DNA from 4 places in the Bradyrhizobium sp. SBR1B genome. Region 3 is predicted to be linked to each of the others. Evidence: riboswitches for the same ligand, from Rfam matches in the RefSeq annotation. Region 3 holds a riboswitch; each other region holds the start of a gene.
What was found. A riboswitch is a leader RNA that binds a small molecule or an ion and turns the genes downstream of it on or off. The one in region 3 is predicted to bind cobalamin.

Region 1: linked by a shared signal. The riboswitch ahead of GGD61_RS17710 (energy-coupling factor ABC transporter permease) and the one ahead of GGD61_RS12060 (TonB-dependent receptor domain-containing protein) in region 3 are both predicted to bind cobalamin.
Region 2: linked by a shared signal. The riboswitch ahead of GGD61_RS17690 (TonB-dependent siderophore receptor) and the one ahead of GGD61_RS12060 (TonB-dependent receptor domain-containing protein) in region 3 are both predicted to bind cobalamin.
Region 4: linked by a shared signal. The riboswitch ahead of GGD61_RS17775 (DUF1636 domain-containing protein) and the one ahead of GGD61_RS12060 (TonB-dependent receptor domain-containing protein) in region 3 are both predicted to bind cobalamin.

The regions. Positions count from the first base shown of each region.
Region 1 is NZ_JACIHC010000006.1:84,237-89,303, reverse strand. It holds gene cbiE (precorrin-6y C5,15-methyltransferase (decarboxylating) subunit CbiE) at 1-218, shown strand, start outside; gene GGD61_RS17730 (cobalamin biosynthesis protein) at 215-583, shown strand; gene cobM (precorrin-4 C(11)-methyltransferase) at 580-1,362, shown strand; gene GGD61_RS17720 (cobyrinate a,c-diamide synthase) at 1,362-2,672, shown strand; gene cobA (uroporphyrinogen-III C-methyltransferase) at 2,669-3,400, shown strand; cobalamin riboswitch at 3,446-3,665, shown strand; gene GGD61_RS17710 (energy-coupling factor ABC transporter permease) at 3,702-4,379, shown strand; gene cobF (precorrin-6A synthase (deacetylating)) at 4,426-5,067, shown strand, end outside.
Region 2 is NZ_JACIHC010000006.1:78,991-84,057, forward strand. It holds gene GGD61_RS17685 (PepSY domain-containing protein) at 1-758, opposite strand, end outside; gene GGD61_RS17690 (TonB-dependent siderophore receptor) at 771-3,119, opposite strand; cobalamin riboswitch at 3,236-3,438, opposite strand; gene GGD61_RS17695 (histidine phosphatase family protein) at 3,511-4,083, shown strand; gene cobT (nicotinate-nucleotide--dimethylbenzimidazole phosphoribosyltransferase) at 4,076-5,067, opposite strand, start outside.
Region 3 is NZ_JACIHC010000004.1:69,176-74,242, forward strand. It holds gene GGD61_RS12040 (adenylate/guanylate cyclase domain-containing protein) at 1-1,042, shown strand, start outside; gene GGD61_RS12045 (hypothetical protein) at 1,167-1,343, shown strand; gene GGD61_RS12050 (hypothetical protein) at 1,482-1,691, shown strand; gene GGD61_RS12055 (hypothetical protein) at 1,803-2,054, shown strand; cobalamin riboswitch at 2,098-2,313, shown strand; gene GGD61_RS12060 (TonB-dependent receptor domain-containing protein) at 2,427-4,664, shown strand; gene GGD61_RS12065 (hypothetical protein) at 4,718-5,067, shown strand, end outside.
Region 4 is NZ_JACIHC010000006.1:95,768-100,834, forward strand. It holds gene cobN (cobaltochelatase subunit CobN) at 1-1,723, opposite strand, end outside; gene cobW (cobalamin biosynthesis protein CobW) at 1,723-2,757, opposite strand; gene GGD61_RS17775 (DUF1636 domain-containing protein) at 2,754-3,128, opposite strand; cobalamin riboswitch at 3,223-3,444, opposite strand; gene cobO (cob(I)yrinic acid a,c-diamide adenosyltransferase) at 3,486-4,121, shown strand; gene GGD61_RS17785 (cobyric acid synthase) at 4,127-5,067, shown strand, end outside.

The DNA.
Region 1 (5,067 bases), on a different contig from region 3:
ATAGCGCGATGTTCGATGAGATCTGGTCGCGAATTGCGCCGGGCACGCGGCTGGTTGCACATTCAGTCACATTGGAGACGGAAGCGTTGCTCGGCGATCTGCACCAGCGCCACGGCGGCGAGCTGATGCGGGTGGAGATCGCGCATGCCGCGCCGCTCGGCCGCTACCGCTCCTGGGAGGCGGCACGGCCGGTGGTGCAGTGGAGTACGGTCCGATGAAGGTGGCCGGGTTTGGCTTCAGAAGAGATGTCAGTCTCGCTTCGCTGCGCGAAGCACTGCTGGCGGCGGGTGATCCCGAAGGCCTCACTGCGATGGCAACCGTCAGCGACAAGGCCGACGCGGAGCCGCTGCAGCAGCTCGCGCGTGAGTGCGGTGTGCCGATCAAGGCTGTACCGGCCGAAATGTTGGCCGGTATCGCCACGCCGACCCAGTCCAATCTCGTGATGGAGAAGTTCGGCACTGGATCGATCGCCGAAGCCGCGGCGCTCGCTGCGGCCGGGCCTCGCGCTCGGCTGATCTCGACACGCGTTGTCTCGCAGGATCGCACGGCGACGGCCGCGATCGCGGAAGGAGACGGCGCATGACGGTGCATTTTATCGGCGCGGGGCCGGGCGCTCCCGATCTGCTGACGTTGCGCGGCCGCGACCTGATCGCGGCCTGTCCGGTCTGCCTCTATGCCGGCTCGCTGGTCCCCGAGGGCGTGCTGGCGCATTGTCCGCCCGGCGCGCGCATCGTCAATACCGCGGCGCTGTCGCTCGACGAGATCATTGCCGAGATCGCCGCCGCGCATGCGGCGGGCAAGGACGTCGCCCGCCTGCATTCCGGCGATCTCTCGATCTGGTCGGCGATGGGCGAGCAGCTCCGCCGCCTGCGCGCACTTGGCGTTCCGTTCACCGTGACGCCTGGTGTGCCGTCCTTCTCCGCCGCTGCGGCAGCGCTCGAGGCCGAGCTGACTTTGCCCGGCCTGGCTCAGACCGTGGTGCTGACGCGCACGCCGGGCCGTGCCAGCGCGATGCCTGAGGGCGAGAAGTTGGCAGCCTTCGCCGCGACCGGTGCAGTGCTCGCGATTCATCTGTCGATCCATCTGCTCGACAAGGTCGTCGCCGAGCTCGCGCCGCATTACGGCGCGGACTGTCCGGTCGCGATCGTCTGGCGCGCGAGCTGGCCGGATCAGCGCATCATAAGCGCCACGCTGGCTACGCTCGATGCTGCCGTCGGCACCGAGATGGAGCGCACCGCGATCATTCTGGTCGGCAAGACGCTCGGCGCTGCGGATTTCGACGAGAGCCGCCTTTACGCCGCTGATTACGATCGCCGCTATCGGCCGGTCGGCGCCGAGCCGCGTTTTCCGGAAGGCTCGTGATGGCGGCAGGCCTCGTCATCTCCGCACCGGCCTCCGGCGTCGGCAAGACCACGCTGACGCTGGCGCTCGCGCGCGCCTGGCGCCATCGCGGCTTGAACGTGCAGTGCTTCAAGAGCGGTCCCGATTACATCGATCCCGCCTTCCACGCCGCCGCCACGGGGCGCGCTTCCGTCAACGTCGATAGCTGGGCGATGGATCGCGGGGCGATCTCGCATCTCGTCGGCCGCGGCGCGGACGCCGATGTCGTGCTTGCCGAGGGATCGATGGGCCTGTTCGACGGCGTCGCCGCGCCCGGTGTTTCCGGCACCGGTGCCACCGCCGACATTGCGGAGATGCTGGGCTGGCCGGTGGTGCTGGTGATCGATCCTTCCGGACAAGCGCAGACCGCGGCGGCGATCGCCGCGGGTCTTCGTGATTATCGCCCCGGCGTACGGCTCGCCGGCGTCGTGCTCAACCGCGTTGCCAGCCCGCGCCACGAAGACCTCGTGCGGCGTGCGCTCAACGACGCCGGCATTGCCGTGTTCGGCGCGCTGCCGCGCCATGCCGAGATCAGCCTGCCGAAGCGGCATCTCGGCCTGGTGCAGGCCGAGGAGCAGGCCGAGATCGGCAAGCTGATCGACGAGGCCGCGCGCTTCGTTGCCGAGCATGTCGATCTCGATGCGGTGCTGCGATCGGCTGCGTCCTGGACACCACAACCCGCCGCGAATGGGCTGAACGTGACGCCGCCGGGCCGGCGCATCGCGCTCGCGCGCGATGCGGCGTTCTCTTTCGTCTATCCGCACATGCTGGAAGCCTGGCGCGGGGCGGGCGCGGAGATCTCGACATTCTCGCCGCTCTCCGATGAAGCGCCCGACGCGAGCGCCGATGTGTGCTGGCTGCCCGGCGGTTATCCCGAGCTGCATGCCGGCAGGATCGCGGCCAATGCGCGTTTTCGCAGCGGCCTGCGCGCCTTCGCCGAAACGCGACCGGTGCACGGCGAATGCGGAGGCTATATGGTGCTGGGAACCGCTTTGACCGATGCGGACGGTGTTCGCCATGAGATGACAGGCCTGCTTGGCCTCGAGACCAGCTTTGCCAAACGTCGCATGCATCTCGGTTATCGTCTCGCGACGCTGGCCGCGCCGATGCCGGGACATCGCCCCAGTGCGCGCCTGCGCGGCCATGAGTTCCACTATTCGACCATTCTTGCCCAGCCTGATACGCCGTTGGCAGTCGTGCACGATGCAACCGGCGCGGTCATTGCCGAGACCGGTTCGCAGCGCGGCCACGCCACCGGCACGTTCTTTCATCTGATCGCGGAGGACCGGTGAGCGGATTCGTCTCCTTCATCTCCGCCGGCCCCGGCGACCCCGAGCTTCTCACGCTCAAGGGCGCCGCGCGGCTGCGCGAGGCCGACGTCGTGCTCTATGACGATCTCGCCTCCGGCGCGATCCTTGATCTCGCCCGGCCCGGCGCCAATCTCGTCGCGGTGGGGAAACGGGCAGGGCGTCCCTCGACCAAGCAGCACCACGTCAACCGCCTGCTGGTCGACTACGCCGCAACAGGTGCGCGCGTGGTTCGGCTCAAGTCGGGCGATGCCGGCATTTTCGGCCGGCTCGAGGAGGAGCTGGAGACGCTGCGTGAGGCCGGCATCGGCTACGAGATCGTTCCCGGCGTCACATCGGCCTGCGTTGCCGCAGCGCAAGCCGGCATCCCCCTGACCCGGCGCCACACCTCGCGCCGGGTGCAATTCGTCACCGGCGCTGATGTCACCGGCGAGTTGCCGCCGAATCTGAATTGGGCGGCCCTGGCCGATCCTGAGGCGACGACCGTGGTCTATATGGGTCGGCGCACCTTCCCCGCGCTTGTCGCAAAGTTGATCGCGCACGGCCTCGCTGCAGATACTCCCGCGCTGTTCGCCGAATCCCTCGGCCGCCCGGACGAACGGCTGGTCCGCACCACCATCGCCGAGCTTGCCGAGCAGCTTGCGCGCGGCGGCGCCGCGTCGACGGCCGCCGTGATCCTGTTTGGGGCGCTGGCGGGGGATTATCCGTCATGACGGCCTTGGCCGCCGTTCGCCCCTTGACGCAGGCTCAGCGAAAGGGGCACACAAGAGAAGCATGGTGCTCGACGCGGCGCAAAGCGCCGGAGCATAATCGGGAATGGGGGTGGGCGGACCCAGTTGCGGCGCCCAAAACCCCAGCCGCCCCCGCGACTGTAAGCGGTGAGGGACTCCGATCAGCCACTGGGCCGCAAGGTCCGGGAAGGCCGGAAATCCCGGGGAACCGCGAGCCAGGAGACCGGCCCTGCACGTTTTGAGGCCAAGGCCGTCGGGTGTGACGGCAGGAAGGAATTGAGCCATGCATATCGAACCCGGGGTCGTGACGGGCGCCAAGCTCGTGTTGAGTTACGCAACCGGCATCGCCGCAGGCGGCGTTGCGCTGAAGCTTGCGGTGGAGACCGTGCGTGAGCAGGGCATCACGTCGTTCGCAGCGCGGACGCTCGCCACCACAGTCCTTGTGTTCATCTTCTTCGAGATCCTGCCGCACTTCCCGGTCGGCGTCTCCGAGGTGCACTTCATTCTCGGCTCGACACTGTTCCTGCTGTTCGGCGCAGCGCCCGCGGCCTTCGGCCTCGCATTCGGCCTGCTGCTCCAGGGCGTATTCTTCGAGCCGGTCGACATCCCGCAATACGGCATGAACGTCACGACGCTGCTGGTGCCGCTGTTCGCGATCCAGGCGATCGCCACACGGATCATCTCGCGCAACACCGCCTATGTCGATTTGAAGTATCGGCAGGCGTTGGCGCTCTCGACGACCTACCAGGCCGGCGTGATCGCCTGGGTGGCGTTCTGGGCGCTCTATGGCTCGGGCTTTGCGATGAGCAACCTCGCCAACATCGCGACGTTCGCGGCGTCCTATGCGCTCGTCATCGTAATCGAGCCGCTGGCCGATCTCGCGGTGCTGGCACTGGCGAAGTCGCTGCGCGGCGTCACCGCGCCCGGTCTCGTCACCCCGCGCCTGCATAACGCGGCCTGAGAGATAAGCGAACGGGCGGCCAGCAGGGCCGCCCGTCGCGTTCGCGATGCTCACGCTCTCCCTGATAGGCATCGGTTGCGGCGATCCCGACCAGCTGACGCGCGCCGCTGTTCAAGCGATCAACGCCGCCGACCTCGTCCTGATTCCGCGTAAGGGTGCCGCGAAGTCCGATCTCGCCGATCTCAGGCGGACGATCTGCGCGAATGTACTCACCGGCGATAACACAGCCATCGCTGAATTCGACCTTCCCGTGCGCGACGCAGGTGAGGCGGAATACCGCAAGGGCGTGGACGATTGGCACGATGCGGTTGCCGCGACTTGGTCGAAAGCGATTGCGAACCATCTCGAAGGCGAGGGCAAGGTTGCGCTGCTGATCTGGGGCGACCCTTCCCTCTATGACTCCTCGCTGCGGATTGCGCGGCGGCTCAATCCCCTGCCTGACATCGAGGTCGTGCCCGGCATCACCTCGATCCAGGCGCTGTGCGCGGCGCATGCGCTGCCGCTCAACGACATCGGCGAGCCCTTTCTGGTCACGACGGGGCGGCGTTTGCGCGAAGGCGGCTGGCCGGCAGGGGTGGATACCGTTGTTGTAATGCTCGACGGCGGCACGGCATTCCAGTCGCTTGATCCAGCCGGGATTCAAATCTATTGGGGCGCCTATCTCGGCATGCCCGACCAGATCGTCATG
Region 2 (5,067 bases), on a different contig from region 3:
TGGTGCAACGCGTGCCAGCCACGATAGGGCGAGGACATCCGGCGCCCTCGCAGCTTCACCCGCGCGATCCCGAGCACCGCACCAAGCATTGCCGCGATCAAGGCCAGCAATGACAGCGTCCAGACGACGCGATCCCACAGGAGCCGGTTGCTTCTCAGGACCGTCGGATAAATCCAGTGCAGGACACTACCGGCCCAATTCCAGCCCCGCTCGCGCCGCGTCGTATCCAGGACGATCTCGCCGGTGGGCGAGGAGACATAGACTTCCGTCCCGGCAGCATCGCCGAAGGCCACGCGAAACAGCGGCCGATGGCGATCGAAGCCGTTCGGCACGCTCCACTGATCATAGTCCGGACGGGCAACGACCGCGGCCTGCACGGCATCGAGCCCGCGATTGCGCGCGTGCTCCCGCGCAATCGCAAGGACGGTATCGGCAATTGCGACCGACGCATCCGCTCCGTCGGAGGCGCGGACCGCGCGCACGCGCGATGATCCCGACACGATGTAGACCGCTGCATCGCTCCGCTGGATCAGCCGGACGCGCACGGCGTCCGCGACCCCGCTCACAGCGACCGCCGCCGCAACCGGGATCCTCGCCGCTTCGCGATCCACCGGCGCCAGGCCGGCAAACCGTTCCGCTTCCGTCAGCGACGGAAACGGCACGAAGTGCATCACGATCCCCGTCGCGAACCACATCGCGAACAGCAGGCAGAACGCGATCCCGAGCCAGCGATGCGCAAGGACGATCGCGCCCATCATGCGTTCATGATCCTACCATTTGAACGCGGCCGAGAGCTCGTAGGTCCTAGGCGCGCCGAGCAGGATCTGGTCGGGATAGAACGGATCGCCCCAGATCGCATAGCGCTTATCGGTGATGTTGCGGACGCGGAAGGTCAGGCGGGCCTGATCGACCGCGTTGAACACCGTCTTGGGAATGTCGACGAAGGCATAGACGTCGGCGACGGTATAGGCCTTCATCGTCACGACATTGGCATCGGTGTTGTAGCGGTCGCCGACATGGCGGCCGACGATGCCGAGCTCTACCGGCCAGGGCGTGAAGAAGCGCCAGGACGCGCCAGCATTCGCCACAATGCGCGGCACGTTCGGCGGCGTATTGCCGGAGAACGAGCCGCCGGCGAAATTGTAGTCGGCATAGCGGGCATCGACATAGGCGATGTTGCCCCACAGACGCAGCGGATCGATCGGACGAACCGAAGCGGCAAGCTCGACGCCCTTGGATTCCTGGCGCCCGGCGATGTTGAGCGCCATGCCGCCGGCCGCGGCATAGACGTTCTTGCGCACGATGTCATAGGCCGAGAACGACCACTCCGCCCGGTTGTCCCAGAACAGGTGCTTGACGCCGGTCTCATAGGTACGCGCGGTCGTCAGGTCGAGCGGCTGGGTCGGCAACAGCAGGAAGCTGGTGTTCGCGGAGACGTCGGCGCCGGTGGCGTACTGACTGAAGAAGATCAGGCCGGGCACGGCCTCCCAAGTGTAACCGATGCGGCCCGTCACCGGCGCCCAGTCTTTCGTGAACGGAAAGCCGGCTCTCACAAGCCCGGCGGAATCGGTCGAATTGCGGTCGAGCCCGATATGCTCGACGCGCAGGCCGCCGATCAGCGCGAAGGTCCGCGTCAGCTTCAGCCGGTCCTCGAACGACAGCGCCTCGTTGTTGATGCGCGCGGTCTGCTGCTGCGTCGTGAGCGAGCCGTAAAAGCCGCGGTTGGGATCGACCAGCGAGACATAATCGTTCGGGAAATTTGCCGCGCCCGGCCTGACGAAGTCGAGATAGCTCGATGACAACGTCGTGACCAGCCGATTGTCGAAACCCGCGATATCAGCGTCCCAGATCAAATCGGTGATGTTGCCGACGAGGCGCTGGCTGTGCGCGACATAGAAGCGCTCGCGATACACCTGGTTGTTGGTGGAATCGAACGCCTCGATCTCGTTGTTGAACCAGGTGCGCTCGGCGCCGTAGCCATAGGCTTGACTCTTCAGCGTCAGGTCCGGCGCCAGCTTCAGCTCGAAGCCGCCGCGCAGCCACACCTCCTGCGCGACATTGCGATTGTCGAGGACGTTGTAGTTGGTATTGAAGGTGCGGTCGTCGATCGTGACCGCGCCAAGATCAGTCCTATTGAAGTAATTACCGGAGACGATCCTCGTCGTCGCGTGCGAGCCGCTGAAGGCGATCGGCACCAGCGGCGCGCCCCAATAGGCTTTCGAACGGTCCTCGCGATACTCGATCGCGCCCCAGATCTTGAGACTGTCGGAGATGCGGTAATTGAGCTGGCCGGACACATCGAGCATCTTGGTATTGGTGTCGTCGGCAAAGCCGTTGAGCGCGGAACGGCTGATGTCGAAGCGATAGTCGAGGCCTTGGACGTTGGTGCTGCCGCCCGAGCCGTAATGCGCGCGGAACGAATTCAGCGAATCCCAGGAGAAATCAGCTTCGTTCCGGATCGGTCCCGTGTGCGGCTGCTTGGTCACAAAATTGATCGCGCCGCCGGCGGCGCCTTCACCCGAGATCAGCGATGCCGGGCCCTTCAGGAATTCCACGGCCTCCAGATTGGCGGTGTCCATGATCCGCGAGGTCATGTTCTGCGGGCCGATCTTGATGCCGTTGTAGAGCGTGTTGATCTGGCTGTTGGTGAAGCCACGCATCGAGAAGGCGGAAGGTTCGGCCGGGTTATCGCCGGCGGTGACGCCGACCGCGCCCTGGGCCACGTCGGACACCGTGCGATAGCCCTGCTCGCGCATGGTCTCGGCGGAGATCACCTCGACGGTCGCGGGCGTCTGTCGCACCGTCAGGCCGAGCCGCGAAGCGCTTTCGGCGACGGCATTGCTGTTGAGCGGCGTCGGGGGTGCCGTAGCCGGCACGACGGGCTTCGGCATCGCTGCCGCGGCCGCCGGCCTGCGCGCTGCTTGCCGGTGCGCGCTCTGCGCCTCCCGGGCGGCAGGCTTGGCCTGCTTGCGGGATTGGGCCGGCGATACTTCGACGGGCGGCAGGGGTTCCCGGGCCTGCTGCGCCAGCGCAGCGGGCAGATCGAGTGCGGCAAGGGATGTGAGCGCAGCGGATGCGAGCAGGAATTGTCGCGGTCGTACGATACGGATGGAAGACACGGTTTTCGGACCTCGGTATGACGTCAGTGGCACGTCACAGCGAACGAGGTCTCACCTTTTGGCTCTTCAGCCGTCCGATGAAGCCGAATGTCTGTACTCCCCGACCGACATCTTCGCGTGTGACCACGGCTGACGGCAGGTCTCCTGGCTCGCGGGTCATCACCACTTCGTCGCCTTCCCGGGACCGAGGACCCAGTGGCTTCTGACGAAGGATTATCCGCTCACAGTTGCGGGGGCAGCCACGGCGTTGGGGACAATGTCCCCGCACCGTATTCCCTTTTCATCCCCTCTCGGGGAAACCGTCGCGAGCATCTAGGATTACCATCACAACAGAGTCAATGTGCCAGTTGCGGCGTTATGGCCACAACGACCAACTTCCTTGGAGATGAGCATGGAAGGCGAGACCTTCCTCTGGTTGATACGGCACGCGCCCGTCGCGGGCGTCACAGGCACCATCCATGCCGCCGACGCGCCGGCCGATCTCAGCGATCGCGTGCAACTGGACGCTGTGCGACGGCGCCTGCCACCGGATGCCGCCGGCTATGCCAGCCCGTCGCGGCGCACGATCGAGACGGCACGCGCGCTGGGGCTCGAACCGAAGCTGGTCAGTGAATTCCGCGAGCAGGATTTTGGTGACTGGACCGGCCACCGCCATGACCAACTCGAGGCGACCCGCGGTGAGGCCTATGCGCAGTTCTGGAGCGATCCGGCTGGCGGACGGCCGCCCGGCGGCGAAAGCTTTGCGGATCAGGTCGCGCGTGTCCGGCTGGGCCTGTCGCGGATCGCAGCCGGATCGGCCACGCTCGTAGTGCATTCCGGCACCATCCGCGCCGCGCTCTGCATCGCGCTGGATCTGACGCCGCAGGCCGCCTTGCGCTTCGTGGTCGATCCGCTGTCGCTGACCCGGATCGATCGCCTCGCGAGCGGCTGGCGCGTCGTCTCCGTCAATCAGCCGATCAGTTAGGTCTGTCAGGCACATTGGCCTGCGCAAACGTCGCCATGCCGTTGTGAAGGCTACAAGCGAGCCGCACCAGCGGCAGCGCGATGGCGGCGCCCGATCCCTCGCCGAGCCTGAGATCGAGGCTGATCAACGGCTGCACGTTCAGCGCGCGCAACACCAGCCGATGCCCCTGCTCCGCCGATTGATGCGACGGCAGCAGGAACGGCTGGCACGACGGATTGAGTCGCACTGCTGCGAGCGCTGCCACCGATACGATGAAGCCATCGATCAATACGGGAATACGGCGCTGCGCCGCCGCAATGATCGCACCTGAGATCGCCGCGATCTCGAGGCCGCCGACGGCACACAGGATTTTTTCGGGCGAGGCGCCGCCAACGCCGTGACGCGCGATCGCCGCGTCGATCACGCGGGCCTTATGTGCGCGGCCGGCCGCATCGACGCCGGTGCCGCTGCCCGCGATCTCTTCGGCGCTGATGCCGAGCAGGCCTGCAGCAATCGCCGCCGACGTCGTCGTGTTGCCGATCCCCATCTCGCCGAAGATCAAGAGATCGGGCTGATTGGCTTGCGCGCGCGCAACCGCGCGCTGGCCGACCTCGAAGGCATACGCCAGCTCGGCGGGTGCGAGCGCGGCTTCGACGCTGAAATCGCGCGTGCCATGGCGCGGCTTGTCGGAGATGACACCCGCCATCGCCTCTGTTGCTAGCGTGCCGGCATCGACGACGTCCAGGCTCGAGCCAAGCTCGCGCGCCAGCACCGAGATCGCGGCGCCGCCGGAGGCAAAATTCGCCATCATCGCGATGGTCACGGCTTGCGGATAGGCCGAGACGCCCTGCGCGACGATGCCGTGGTCGCCGGCGAAGACAATGATCGGCACCCGTGCGGCACGCGGCTGTTCGGTCGCCTGCAGGTCCGCAAGCTCGATTGCGAGCTGCTCCAGCCGGCCGAGTGCACCGGTCGGCTTTGTCAGTTGCGCCTGCCGTGCGATCG
Region 3 (5,067 bases):
CATCACGCGCCCGGTGCGGCTGCTGCTCGCCGGCACCCGCGAGGTCGAGGCCGGCCGCTTCGACAAGACCATCACCGTCTCCACGCAGGACGAGATCGGCGAGCTCGCCGCGGCCTTCAACCGCATGACCGAGCAGCTCAGGCACAACGAGCGCATCCGCGAGACCTTTGGCCGTTACATCGATCCCAAGGTGGTGCAGGGGCTGATCGACCGGCCCGAGGTTGCGATCGACGGCGAGCGCCGGGTCATGACCATCATGTTCTGCGACATGAGCGGCTTCACCTCGATGAGCGAGGGCATGACCCCGCGTGGCCTCGTCAGGGTGATGAACCACTATTTCACGGTGATGTCCGGACCGATCAGGAGCAATCGCGGCATCATCGACAAATATATCGGCGACGCCATCATGTCCTATTGGGGCCCGCCCTTCATCGAGGAGGACGAGCAGGCGCTCCTGGCCGGCATCGCCGCAACCGAGATGGTCGACCAGGTGCCCGCGCTGCAGAAGCAGCTGCCCGACCTGCTCGGCATCCGCGCCATGCCGGCGCCGTGTGACCTGCGGATCGGCATCGCCACCGGCGAGGTCCTGACCGGCAGCATCGGCTCCGAGCTGATGATGAGCTTCACCGTGATGGGCGACGCCGTGAACCTGGCCTCGCGGCTGGAGGCCGTCAACAAGGTCTACGGCACCCGCATCCTGATCTCGCTGGCCACGGCTGATGCGATCGGAGCGCGGCTCGAATTGCGCGAGATCGATCGTCTGGCGGTCGCCGGCCAGAGCGCGCCGCAGCCGATCTTCGAGGTGATGGCGCAGGCGGGCGCGCTCACCGCCGCGCAGGACAGCCTGCGCACGCATTATGCCGAAGCGCTCGCCGCCTATCGGGCCCGCCGCTTCGACGAGGCGCGCGCCGCCTTCAACGCCGCGCTCGAAGCCGTCCCCGGCGACGGCCCCTCGCGCACGATGCTCGGCCGCATCGCGCAATTCGAGGCCAAGCCGCCGGAAGAGGGGTGGGACGGCGCCTGGCGGCTGGAGCAGAAATAGCCGTTTTTGTTGGGCCGGCCCGCCCTGTCCGGAAAAAACGTTTCTACTCGATAACGATGTTCGCCGTGACCTATTTCCCGGGCTTAGGTTGGATGTCCTTGAGGCGTTTGACGGGGACACGCCGATGACGGAACTTCAGGACAGGCTGGAACGGTTCGAGACGCTCACCGCCGAATGCGAGCTGATCGCCAAGCTCGCCACCGACAGCACCAAGCGCGAGTTCTATCTGAAACTCTCGGAACAGTACCGTCAGCTGGCGGTGGACATGCGGCAGGCGATCGCGACCAAGGCTGCGGCGTGACGCCGGCTGCAATCCGTTCTTAAGGTTTGGCGCGCATCCTTGACGTCGCGAGCGATCGCTCGTGATGGAAAGGCCGGGGTTCGCTGCATTGCAGCGCACCCCGCGAGTGTCATTTGCCATGCTTGACAGGGCAATCACATGCGCCTCGTTGCCGTGATCATAGTCGCGCTCATGACGGCGGCCTGCGACCAGGAGCAGGATATCACCGGCTCGACGCCGACCTGCCCGATGCGGAACTACAGCTACAATCCCCGCGACATGAACCAGTGCGTCAGTGCGTGCAAATCGTGCGATCGCGGCACCACGGTCACCTGCACCACCTCCTGCACCCTCAAGGGCGCGCGCTGAGGCTACCGCTTTCTCCGGCGCACCCAGCGGCGGTGCTGGGGCACCGGAACGATTCACTTGGGTTAATCATTGAAGCAGGTGGGCAGGACGCGGAGTCCGATGGAAATGGGTATGCTCGATCCCGGTCGATTTCTGGTGTCGTGCTCGCATTGTGATGCCTGGCCGATGGCGGCCAATGTGAAGCGGTCGAGCTGGTCGGCGTCCCCGCACGAGGTCCGCTTTGTCTGCACGCGCTGTCGTCGCGAGGAGACCGCGATCGTCTCGGCCTCCGGCGAATTGACCCCGATCAAGCGCGTCGATGTTCCGCCGCGCGACGTCGCTGTCGCCTGGGCCCAGGCGCAACGTGTGCGAGGGCGGACCTGAGCGCCCGGCACCCATCGGTCGATTGACTCCCGGGGCCAACGGCTCGTAAATGATCGGCGACGGTTCTCCTCAGGGAGATCAAAAGGGAATGTGGTGCGGGATTGTCCCAACGCAGGGATCTGTCTCAACGCCACGGCTGCCCCCGCAACTGTAAGCGGTGAATCTTTCGTCTCATGCCACTGGGAAACTCGGTCCTGGGAAGGCGACGCGAGGTCACGACCCGCGAGCCAGGAGACCTGCCGTCAGCCGTGGTCACACGCGAAGATGTCGGTCGGGGAGTACAGACATTAGCTTCACCGGAGCAATCCATCGCTCTGCCGTGAAACCTCGTTCGCTGTGACGTGCCACTGACGTCATACCGAGGTTACAATTGTGTCCCGTCTCGTCTCTGCCGCCAGGCGCCTTGCCGTCGGCCTGCTCGTATCCGTTTCCTTCCATTCGCTCGATCTGTCCTCCGCCTTCGCCCAGCACGCGCTTGCCGAGCAATTGCCGCCGATCGAAGTGACGCAGCCCGACGATCACAACCGCACGCGGGCGAGGGCGATCGGTGACGGCGAGGCGACGCGGCAGCGGGCGAGGACGAATGTCGCGCCGGCAGGCAATGGAGCCGGCTCATCTGGCTCCGGCGGTAAGGCTGCCGTCGGCAACGGCGCCATCGTCGGGGCCGCCACGACCGTCATCACGGCCGCGGATATCGCGCATTCGCCATCGCAGACGCTTGCCGAGATCATCGCGACGCAGACGCCGGGGGCCCAGATCACGACGCTCTATGGCGGCCAGATCGGCGCCAAGACCAGCGTGGACCTGCGTGGCTTCGGCGCCTTTGCCACCGCCAACACGCTGGTGCTGGTCAACGGACGACGGTTGAACGACGTCGACATGGCGCAGGTGGACCTCTCCACCATCCCGCTCAATTCGATCGAACGCATCGAGGTCACGCGGGGAAATTCCGGCGCGGTGCTCTACGGCGACAACGCGGTCGGCGGTGTGATCAACATCGTTACAAGAAATGGCGTTGGCGGACCGCCCGTGACCGCGCGCATCGAGGCCGGTTTCGGCTCGTTCAACACCAGGCTCGGCAATGTCTCGACCTCGCTCAATTCCGGCCCGTGGTCGACCTCGTTCTACGGCAATACGGTCAGGACCGATGGCTACCGCGACAACAATCGCTATTCGCAGCAGAACGGCGTCGGCAATCTCAATTACACGACGCCGAGCCTGAGTGCTTTTCTCACCGTCACCGGCGACAATCAGGAGCTGCGGCTGCCGGGCGGCCGCACCGTCGATCCCTCCATCGGCCTCGACGAGCTCAGGGCCAACCGGCGAGGGACCAGCACGCCGTTCAACTACGCCAACCAGGAGGGTTTTGGCGCGACTGCGGGCTTCACCAAGACCCTGGTCAACGGCGTCGATCTCATCGTCGACGGCGGCGTGCGCGACAAGAAGCAGCAGAGTGCGTTCTTTTCCACCCCGACGCCGGTTCCGGCGTTCTTCACGTCGACCTATGTCGGTTCCCATCTGACGAATTGGTCGATCACGCCGCGGCTCAGCGTGAAGAGCCTGCTGCTCGGCATGCCGTCGCAGCTCCTGACCGGCATCGACTATTACGATGCGAGCTTTGAGCAGAATCGCGGCGCCGGGCAGGGGCTCTCCCCATGGCACAATTACGACCTCAGGCAGCAGTCGGTTGCGGGCTATTTCCAGCACACATTGGGAATCGCGCCCACGACCGACATCTCCTACGGCGCGCGGGTGCAGAACGTCAGACTTGCGGCACGCGACAATTTCGACCCGGCAGCTCCCTTCAACGCCGACATCGGCGCGCTGCCGCTGACGAGCAACGAGACCCAATATGCGCTGCATCTCGGCGCCGAGCATCGCCTCAACGACCAGGTCTCGCTGTTCGGCCGCGTTGCGCGCGCTTTCCGCACGCCTGATGTCGACGAGCGCCTGTCCTCGGGGCCTTCCTTCGATCCCTTGACCTTCGCTGCGATCCCGCAAACGTTCGAGCTCAAGACCCAGACCTCTTGGGATATCGAGGGCGGTTTTCGCATCAAGGGAGGCGGATTGCAGCTGCAGAGTAGTCTCTATCTGATGGATCTCACCAACGAGGTCCATTTCAATCCGGTCCTGTTCTACAACACCAATCTCGATCCGACCCGCCGCTACGGCTCGGAGACCAGCCTGTCCTATCGCGTCAACGATGCCCTGCTGCTGCGCTCCGGCGTGGCCTACACCCGCGCGGTCTTCCGCGAAGGCATCTGGGCCGGCAACGACGTGCCGCTGGTGTCGCGCTACACGGCGAGTGCGGGCGTCACCTGGAACATCTGGCAGAATTACGTGGTGCTCGATGCCACCGCGCGCTTCTGGAGCGAGCGACGCATGGACAACGACCAGGCGGGCACCCAGAAGCCGATTCCCGCCAACGGCACGATCGATCTCAAGCTCAGCGGCCAGGTTGAGCGCTACTTCTGGTCCGTCAGCATCAACAATGTGCTGAACGCGCTCTACTACGACTACGCCATCGCGAGCACCTTCACGGACGGCCGCTTCAGCGCCTATCCGCTGCCCGGCCGCACCTATCTGCTCAAGGCCGGCGCAACGTTCTGATTTTCGTCACGCGCCCCTAAATGGACTAGAATTCGAAAGAAGGAGATTCAACCATGGCTCTCAGCATCCTGCCGTCTGGTGGCGATCGCTTCCGGCTTCACCCGGTCGCGCCGCGCCTCGCGCCGATGTTCTGCTTTGCGCTGCTGACGGCGTCATGCGTGCTCGCAAGTTTTGCGTTCGCCTGCGCCACGCCGTTCGCGGCCTTCGCCGTCATTGCCGCGGCGATGCTGCCGCAGCGTCAGGCGCTGCTCGTCGTCACCGGCGCCTGGCTCGTCAACCAGACCATCGGTTTCGGCGTGCTGCATTATCCCGTTGACGCCAACACGATTGCCTGGGGCTTCCTGATCGGCGCGGCTGCGCTTCTGGCGACCGCGGCCTCGTCGACGGTGCTCGGCCTGCTGCC
Region 4 (5,067 bases), on a different contig from region 3:
GCTTGGCCTGCGCGGCCTCGCCGGGATCGTTGACGATGAAGGGATAGATGATTGGAAGATCGCCGATCAGGGCTTCCGGCCAGCACGCGGACGACAGCGCCACGGATTTCCCGGGCAGCCATTCCAGCGTGCCATGTGCGCCCATGTGCACGACGGCGTCACAGGCCTGCTGCCGAAGCCAGAGATAGAACGCGACATAGGCGTGGCGCGGCGTGCGGGCGAGATCGTGATAATCGGTATCGCGCGTGGTCGCATCGCCGCGTTCCGGTTGAACCGCGATGATCGATCGGCCGCATTGGATCGCGGCGAAATGAAACGCGCCGTCGCGGCAGCTCGGATCACTCTCGGGCGCGCCCCAGGCTTGCGCGAGATCATCCTGCAAGGCTTGCGGCAGGCGCGAAAGCGCCGCGCGGTAGTCGGCGACGCTCCAAGTGAGCTTCTGCTTGAGCAGCGCCTCGCCGAGCGCATGGACCGGAACAACATCGAAGCCGGCCTCGGCGAGATCCGACACCAACGCCTCGACCGAGGCCAGCGCATCGAGCCCGACCGCATGCGCGATCTGGTGCGGCCGGCCCGGATAGTTCGAGAGCACGAGCGCCAGGTGCTTCTCACCGGCCGGCGTCTCCGCAAGTCGCCGCCACGCCGCGACGCGCGCAGCGACGGCCGTCACGCGCTCCTCATCGGCGCGATGCGCCAGGTGTGAGAACTGCAGATCGGGGTCACGAATGCCGGCTGATTTGAAGCTCACCACGCCCGCGAACAAACGGCCGTCGACCTCGGGCAGCACCACATGCATCGCGAGATCGCCGGGCGACAGGCCGCGCAGCGACTCCGTCCAGTCCTCGCGCCGGGCGGTGGAGAGCGCGACCTGGAACACCGGGCACGCTGCGGCATCGAACGGCGTCGTGCCGTCGTCGCCAGCCGCGGAGAACGCCGTCGCGTTGACGATCGCCGCCGGAGGATTTTGCGCAAGATGCGCCCGCAACCAATCCGCGACGCCCGCGGCCTTCAGCGAGGTCACGAACACGCCGCAGGCTTCAAAGCCGCGCCCGCGCAGCTCTGCGATCAGGGCATCGACCGGGCCCATGTCCGCGGCGGTGAGATATGAGCGATAGAACGTTACCAGCACACGCGGCTTGCCCTCGCCGTGCGCCGGTGCCGCAATGACGCCGCGGGCGGGATCGTAGAACCCCATCTCGGGCACAGCGGTGTCGCCGATAACAGGCCCGGCATAGAGTCCCGAAGCCAGTGCGAGCTGTGCGATCGCGGCTTGCGCGGCGACCGGTCCGCCGGTGTCGCAGAGCACCTTGAGCCGGCGCAGCGTCGAGACCGGCAGGGTCGAGTATGCATCGAGCCGCGGGTCGTCGCGGCCGTCGGCCGGCAGCACGGCCAGCACAATGCCACGGTCCTTGGCGAGCTGCCGGAGCACAGCCAGACCATACGGCCAGTAGGACTCACCACCAATCAGGCGAACCAGAATGCCACGCGCCTGAGACAGCGTGCGCTCGATATAGGTGTCCACTGACAGCGGATGACGCAGCTCCGCGAGATTGGCGAGCCGCAGCGTCGGCAGGCTGTGGCGGCCACGCCGCCAGCCGGCTGCGAACGCCGCGAGATCCGAATCCGAATACGAGAGCACCACGAGATCGGCCGGGTCCTGGCCGATATCCCTTGGCGTCGCGGTCTCCTCCAGACCGCGGCTCTCGCGGAAGACGACGTGCATCAGATACCTAGTCCTGCCTTGATGGCGGCCTCGTCGATATCGCCGTGCTCGCCGATCACGACGAGCTTCGACCGCCTGTGACCTGCGCCCCAGGGCTTGTCGAACTGGTGGCGCACGCGCTCGCCGACCGCCTGCAGCAGCAGCCGCATCGGCTTGCCCGCGACCGCGATGTAGCCCTTAGCGCGCAGCACGTTCTGCTCGCGCGCCAGCTTCTGGACGGATGCGACCAGCGCATCGACGTCGGCGACTTCAGGAAGGTCGACCACGACCGAGGCGAAATCATCGTGCTCGTGCTCTTCCTCGCCGTCATGATGCGAGGGACGCGCGGCGAGATCGTTCTCGGCGGCAGCGCCAAGACCGAGGATGACGCGCGCATCGATCGCACCGTCGGTCACGGGGAGCATCGGCACGCGGCGCGGCATCTCGGCGGTGATGGCAGCCTTGGCCGCTTCAAGTCCCGCCGCGCCAACGAGGTCGGCCTTGGTCAGCAGCACGATGTCGGCGCAGGCGATCTGATCCTCGAACACTTCCGACAGCGGCGTCTCGTGATCCAGGCTCTCGTCCGCCGCGCGCTGCGCTTCGACGGCGTCAGGATCCGGCGCAAAGCGGCCAGCGGCGACAGCCTCGGCATCCGCGAGCGCGATCACGCCGTCGACGGTGATGCGCGAACGGATCTCCGGCCAGTCGAATGCCTTCAGCAGCGGCTTGGGCAGCGCCAGGCCCGAGGTCTCGATCAGGATGTGATCGGGCCGCACGGGCCGCGCCAGTAGTTTTTCCATGGTCGGAATGAAATCGTCGGCAACGGTGCAGCAGATGCAGCCATTGGCGAGCTCGACGATGTTCTCCTCCGGGCAATTGGCGTCGGCGCAGGATTTCAATATCTCGCCGTCGACGCCCTCACTGCCGAACTCGTTGACGAGCACCGCGAGCTTCTTGCCGCCGGCATTGCTGAGCAGATGCTGGATCAGCGTCGTCTTGCCCGAGCCGAGAAAACCGGTGACCACCGTCACAGGGACTTTTGCGAGCGAGTTCATTCGGCGGCCTCCGGCACGACGGCAATGGGGGGAATGCGGGCAAGCGACTGCTTGCGGAATATTTCCGGCCGGCTGCGCCAGGGCACGAGGCCGTCAGGCGCGGCCGCATAGGCCGCGGCGCCCGCGACCACATCCTGCGCATTTGCATCCGAGAGGCGGCCATAGACGTAAGACCACCGGCCGGGCGCGCTCAGCGCGACCGAGCAACCCTGGTTGCATGCCGACAGGCATTCGACGGGAACCACATTGACACCCTCGGGCACGCCCGCGTCGAGGATCGCCCCATGCAGGCGCTTGCCGGGCGTCGCCTCGCCTTCGCCAGGCGTCTCGCCGGCACGGCAGGTGATGCAGACGTGAAGTGTGACGGTCATCGCCTCTTCCAGATAACAGCGGGAGGCGATGAGGCACACGGACCGCTCTATTGGAGGCCCGTTTTCCCCGTCGCGGAACACCCCGTCCGCCGGTCCAAAACTCGTCCGCGCTGGCAGGTCTCCCGGCTTGCGGAGCAGGGTTTTCCCCTTCGATCCCCGCCTTCCCGATTCCCTGAGGGAATCAGTGGCTTCGGACATCTCTCCGGTCACGGTCGCGGGGGCGGCTGCATTTTGGACCCAAATCTTGCCGATTCGGACCCTATCGCATTCCCTCTTCGCCTGTCATAGGACAGGAACCAACGCCGGGCCACCATTTGCCGGTGGCCGCCACTTGTCAAGCCGAAGGACCGGGACCCGATGACGCCTGAACCGGATACAAAAACGGCCGAAGAAACCGACGCCCGCCACGCCACGAAAATGGCGAAGAAGAAGGCCGCCCGCGACAAGATCATGGCGACCAAGAGCGGCGAAAAGGGCCTCATCATCGTCCACACCGGGGCCGGCAAGGGCAAGTCCTCGTCGGCCTTCGGCATGATCGTCCGCTGCGTCGCGCACGGCCTTCCCTGCGCAGTCGTGCAATTCATCAAGGGCGCCTGGGATACCGGCGAGCGGCGCCTGCTCACCGGCCATTTCGGCGACCTCTGCCAGTTCCACGCCATGGGCGAAGGTTTTACGTGGGAGACGCAGGACCGCGCCCGCGACATCGCCGCCGCGCGCGCCGGCTGGGAGAAGGCCAAGGAGCTGATCCTCGATGAGAGCCTGCGTATGGTCGTGCTCGACGAGATCAACATCGCGCTGCGCTACGACTATCTCGACATCGCCGAGGTCGTCGAGTTTCTGACCACCTCGAAGCCGCCGATGACGCATGTCGTCCTCACCGGCCGCAACGCCAAGGAGGAGTTGATCGAGATCGCCGATCTCGTCACCGAGATGACGCTGGTGAAACATCCCTTCCGCTCCGGCATCAAGGCACAGGCCGGCGTCGAGTTCTGAGTTCGATGGCACGCGCGCTGATGATCCAGGGGGCCGGCTCGGACGTGGGCAAGTCGCTCATCGTCGCCGGTCTCGCGCGCGCCCTCACGCGGCGCGGCCTGCGCGTGATCCCGTTCAAGCCGCAGAACATGTCGAACAACGCCGCCGTCACCGTCGATGGCGGCGAGATCGGCCGCGCCCAGGCGCTGCAGGCGCTGGCCGCTCGCGTCGAACCGCACACCGACATGAACCCCGTGCTGCTCAAGCCCGAGACCGACATCGGCGCGCAGGTGATCGTCCAAGGAAAGCGCATCGCGACCGCGCGTGCCCGCGACTATGCCGCGATGAAGCCATCGCTGATGGGCGCGGTGCTGGAGAGCTTTGAGCGGCTGAAGGGGCGGGCCGATCTGGTGCTGGTGGAAGGTGCCGGTAGCCCGGCCGAAGTGAACCTGCGCAAGGCCGACATCGCCAATATGGGCTTTGCGCGCAAGGCGGACGTGCCGGTCGTGCTGGTCGGCGACATCGACCGCGGCGGCGTCATCGCCCAGCTGGTCGGCATCAAGACCGTGATCGACCCCGACGATGCCGCGATGATCCAGGGTTTTGTCATCAACAAGTTCCGCGGCGATCCCTCGCTGTTCGACGACGGCTACAGGCTGATCGAACAAAGAACGGCCTGGCTCGGCTTCGGCGTGCTGCCCTGGTTCGCGCGCGCCGGCGAGCTGCCGGCCGAGGACGCGCTCGGCCTCAGCGACGCGCGCAAGCCGGGCCAGTGCAAGATCGCCTGCCTGGCGCTGTCGCGGATCGCCAATTTCGACGATCTCGATCCGCTCAAGCTCGAGCCGGGCGTCGATCTCGTGATGGTACGCCCGGGCGAAGCGATCCCGGGGGACGTGCGTCTCGTCATCATCCCCGGCTCGAAATCCACCCGCGGCGATCTCGCCTTCCTGCGCGCGCAAGGCTGGGA